DNA from 2 places in the Clostridium isatidis genome. Region 2 is predicted to be linked to the other one. Evidence: a T-box and tRNA genes for the amino acid it is inferred to sense, from the RefSeq annotation. Region 2 holds a T-box; the other holds one or more tRNA genes.

Region 1 (2,471 bases), 160 kb from region 2:
TTGCCAAGGTGAACGTTGCGGGTTCGAGTCCCGTCTTTCGCTCCAAAATAAAGACTTCTAAAGTCTAATTAATTAGATTTTAGAAGTTTTTTATATATAAAATTACATATTGTTTTATTATGAATAATATTTCTGAAAAATAAAATACTATTAATAATAGAAGAATTCACATATTATAATGTGAATTCTTTTTTATGCAAATCTATATTAATATTTAAATTGTTTAGTCTAAATTAACCAATATTTATATTGTGAAAAAGGCGCTCTAATTCTAATTCTTGAAGCATACTTTTGGAATATAGTTTGCCTCCCATTAATTTTGTTATTAGTTCAATTTTTGAGTAGCCTTCTTTATACATCTTAAGGTCTTTAACTATTTTTTTTAAAGTAGACTTTGGTATTTCTAAAATAATAGAAAGTTCCTTAAATGTATAGTAATCTTTTGGTAAAAGGCTGAAAAGTTTTTCTTGAAGCTCTAGCTTATATTTTAAATCTGTTTCTAAAGAGTTGTGGGGGCCTAGTTTTCCTCTATGGTGGTAATTACAAAGATATTTATAATTTAGTTTAATATCATAACCACCTTCATGTTTATGAACTATATGATGAATATCAGCCTTTGATCCACAAATTTCACAGTGGTGCAAATTCACGCCTCCCTTATATATATCCTTAATATTATTATAAAATAAACCTTTATTTTATTCAAATAGAGGATTATGGTTAAAATAATAATATTAAGAAAATTTAGAAAATAAATTTTTATTAATATCTTGAAAACGATTGTTACATGGTGTAATAAACTATATAATATAAATATAGATAATATATTATATTATGGTAATGAAGAAAGGGTGATAGAGTGAGGCATAATTACGATTCCTTCGATTATTGGGAAGAACTGATAGATAAAAACAAAACTTTGAGAGGTCATATGTTTATGGATTCGTTACCAAATAAGGATACAATTTATATTCATACCCTAGTTTTTGGAAAAAACAACGGAATTGATAATACATGGAGCTACTTTCCTGATATAAAGACTTTATTAGGATATATACAATATTCATTTTTACAAGAAGCCTTTTATAAGTGGATATATGGAAAGGAAAAATTAATTGTTAATGTACCTAATATAAGAGTAGAAAAAATAATTTCTGATGCAGAAAAGAATAAAAAGCTGACAAAAGAAGAAGCAGATAATATGAGAAGAGAAATAAATATGATAAAATCTTGCTGGTCTTTACCAAAAAATAAAATCTTTGCAAGGTTAAAAAAATTTAGTCGAGATTTTAATAAAACCTGGGTTGGAGATAATAGAGAGTTTTTATATTTAAAGATATTTAATAGTCCTATCGAATTAGGAGATTTCGTGATAAACTCCAATTATATAATTAGAGGAAATGAATTTGAAAAAGTAGTTGGGGTTACTATTGATGAATGGAAGGAAATATGTAGAAAAGCAGAAACTGATAAAACTTACGGCGAGAAATTTAGAAATATTTTAGCAAAATCTCTTACAGATGTAGTATAAAAATATAGAAATTTCTTATTGACAGAATTATTTTTCTAGTATTATAATAATATTTGTCAATAAGATTTGCGGGTGTAGCTCAATGGTAGAGCCCTTGCCTTCCAAGCAAGTTACGTGAGTTCGATTCTCATCACCCGCTCCATTTTGTGCCATTAGCTCAGTTGGTAGAGCACCTGACTCTTAATCAGGGTGTCCAGGGTTCGACCCCCTGATGGCGCACCAGATTAAAAAAGAGAGATTAACCTAGGTTAATCTCTCTTTTTAGTTTGTACTAAAGAATTCGTAATTCATATTTAAGCATTAAACTACTGAGTAATAGCCACCAAACTGTGTATTATTTACTGTGTATTGTGAATTGAAAGGTGCTGTATACTTTTCCTTATTGACATTATAAGTCTAAGTTGATACTATATTAATGCAAAATTTAAGAACTTATCAAGAGCGGTGGAGGGACTGGCCCTGAGAAACCCAGCAACCGAGAATCTTAATGATTCTTAAGGTGCTAAATCCTGCAGGAGATCCTGGAAGATAAGGAGTTTATTATAACTTTTTATAAGGAAATGAGCTTCTGTATTCTTGCAGAAGTTTTTTTGTTTTTTAATAACTTTAAGTAATTGGGGCTATATATTATTTTGAAGGAGAGGAAGAAGCCTTGGAAAATAAGAGTAATGGGTTTGCGTTAGTGCCATTAGGAGTATTTATAGTAATTTATTTAGGAATATCTATAGTAGCAAAAAGTTTTTATGCTGTATCAGTAATTATTCCTTTTTTAGCAGCAGCATTAACTGCTTTATTAATGAATAGGAAGGAAAAGCTTGATAAAAAAATAGAGATCTTCTGCAAAGGGGCAGGAGATATAAATATTTTATTAATGATATTAATATTTATATTAGCAGGTGCCTTTGCCCAGGTAGCCAAAGATATGGGAGCAGTAGATTCT
Region 2 (2,471 bases):
AAATTCTAAACTCTTTTCAATATAAGCAGTTAAATCTTCAATCTTAATTCTTTCTTGAAGCATTGTATCTCTATTTCTAACTGTAACAGCACCATCATTTTCAGTTTCAAAATCAATTGTAATACAGAATGGAGTTCCTATTTCATCTTGTCTTCTATATCTCTTACCTATACTTCCCGCCTCATCATATTCTACATTGAACTTCTTGCTTAATTGTGAATATATTTCTAAAGCATTATCTGAAAGTTTTTTTGATAAAGGTAGTATTGCAGCTTTATATGGAGCTAATGCTGGGTGTAAATGTAATACTGTCCTCTTATCTCCACCCTCTAATTCTTCTTCATCATAAGCATCAACTAAGAAAGCTAAGGCAACTCTATCTGCTCCAAGAGATGGTTCAACAACATATGGAATATACTTTTCATTAGTTGCAGGATCTAAATAAGTCATATCTTGACCAGAATGTTCTTGATGTTTCTTTAGATCATAGTCAGTTCTATCTGCAATTCCCCATAATTCTCCCCAGCCAAATGGGAATAAATATTCAATATCAGATGTTGCATTTGAATAGAAAGATAATTCTTCTTGAGCATGATCCCTTATTCTTAAAGCATCTTTATTCATTCCTAAGCTTAATAGGAAATTCCAACAATAATCCTTCCAATAATTAAACCATTCTAAATCGGTACCTGGTTTACAGAAGAATTCTAATTCCATTTGTTCAAATTCTCTTGTTCTAAAAGTAAAGTTACCAGGTGTTATTTCATTTCTAAAAGATTTACCTATTTGAGCTATACCAAATGGAACTTTCTTTCTTGATGTTCTTTGAGTTGATTTAAAGTTTACAAATATACCTTGAGCTGTTTCTGGTCTAAGATATATTGTACTAGCTGAATCTTCAGTTATTCCTTGGAAAGTTTTAAACATTAAATTAAATTTTCTTATTTCAGTATAATTTAATTTTCCACACTTTGGACAAACTATATTGTTCTTTTCTATAAACTCTTTTAACTGTTCATTACTCCAGCCATCTGCACTAGCTACTTCTGCTCCATTTGCAGTCATATAATCTTCTACTAATTTATCAGCTCTAAATCTTGATTTACATTCTTTACAATCCATTAAAGGATCTGAAAATCCTCCAACGTGACCTGAAGCAACCCAAACTTCTGGATTCATAAGTATTGCACAGTCAACTCCCACATTATATGGACTTTCTTGTACAAACTTCTTCCACCAAGCCTTCTTTACATTATTTTTAAATTCTACTCCTAATGGACCATAATCCCATGAATTTGCAAGTCCTCCGTATATTTCTGATCCTGGGAATATAAATCCTCTACTTTTACATAGAGAAACGATTTTTTCCATAGTTTTTTCTACAGCCATTTTAATACCTCCAATTCTATAAAATAAAAAAGGCCTAAAACCTAAAGGGACGAAATTTAATTCCGCGGTTCCACCCTTCTTGGCTTTAGCCCAACTTTCTCAAAACATAATACTCAAAAGCTCCCTTCAACTTATACTTTTAACGGTTTGCACCATACACCGTCTCTCTAAAAAAAGCTATAAGCCTACTCTTCTTTCTCACAGTATTTATTAAATTATATATTAATTTTATCAAAAGCTTTATTTATGTCAATAGAATTCCTATTAATTCGTAATTAACTTTAAGATAAAGCATAACAAAAAAGGTTTTTATAAATATAGGATTATCTATACTTATAAAAACCTTTTTTAAAATGGCTCCGCGGAGAGGGCTCGAACCTCCAACCTATCGGTTAACAGCCGAGTGCTCCACCATTGAGCTACCGCGGAATATTATAAATTATTTTAAAATTAAAATGGCTCCGCGGAGAGGGCTCGAACCTCCAACCTATCGGTTAACAGCCGAGTGCTCCACCATTGAGCTACCGCGGAATATTATAAATTAATTTTAAAATTAAAATGGCTCCGTGGAGAGGACTCGAACCTCCAACCTATCGGTTAACAGCCGAGTGCTCCACCATTGAGCTACCACGGAACATTTACCACACTAGTTATTATATCAACTTTTTTTATTTTTGCAAGTACTTTTTTTATTTTTAATATATTTACATATAAATTTAAAAGTAAAAGAGTTGAATATACTTAGATAAATAGCAGATTCAACTCTTTTAATATTTACTAAAAATTTTAAATAAATTTATTTTAAAGGTTTCATTGTTGGGAACATTATAACATCTCTTATTGATGCTGAATCTGTTAAGAACATTATTAATCTATCTATACCTATTCCTAGTCCACCTGTTGGAGGCATACCTGTTTCTAATGCACTCATAAATTCTTCATCTATAACGTATGCTTCATCGTCACCTAATTCTCTTTCTTTTTCTTGTTGTTTAAATCTTTCTCTTTGAACTATCGGATCATTTAACTCTGAATATGCATTACATATTTCTCTTCCATAAACAAAACCTTCAAATCTTTCA

What was found. The T-box of region 2 lies ahead of BEN51_RS00915 (glycine--tRNA ligase). A T-box ahead of a tRNA ligase gene usually reads a tRNA of that ligase, here a tRNA-Gly.
Region 1: it has a tRNA-Gly gene. The T-box ahead of BEN51_RS00915 (glycine--tRNA ligase) is inferred to sense a tRNA for this amino acid. The anticodon was not compared.

Annotation. Positions count from the first base shown of each region.
Region 1 is NZ_CP016786.1:350,569-353,039, forward strand. It holds tRNA gene BEN51_RS01760 (tRNA-Gly) at 1-45, shown strand, start outside; gene BEN51_RS01765 (HNH endonuclease signature motif containing protein) at 234-644, opposite strand; gene BEN51_RS01770 (hypothetical protein) at 860-1,531, shown strand; tRNA gene BEN51_RS01775 (tRNA-Gly) at 1,600-1,673, shown strand; tRNA gene BEN51_RS01780 (tRNA-Lys) at 1,678-1,753, shown strand; SAM riboswitch class I at 1,961-2,066, shown strand; gene BEN51_RS01785 (Na+/H+ antiporter NhaC family protein) at 2,184-2,471, shown strand, end outside.
Region 2 is NZ_CP016786.1:191,862-194,332, reverse strand. It holds gene BEN51_RS00915 (glycine--tRNA ligase) at 1-1,389, opposite strand, end outside; T-box leader at 1,432-1,600, opposite strand; tRNA gene BEN51_RS00910 (tRNA-Asn) at 1,744-1,818, opposite strand; tRNA gene BEN51_RS00905 (tRNA-Asn) at 1,846-1,920, opposite strand; tRNA gene BEN51_RS00900 (tRNA-Asn) at 1,949-2,023, opposite strand; gene lysS (lysine--tRNA ligase) at 2,186-2,471, opposite strand, start outside.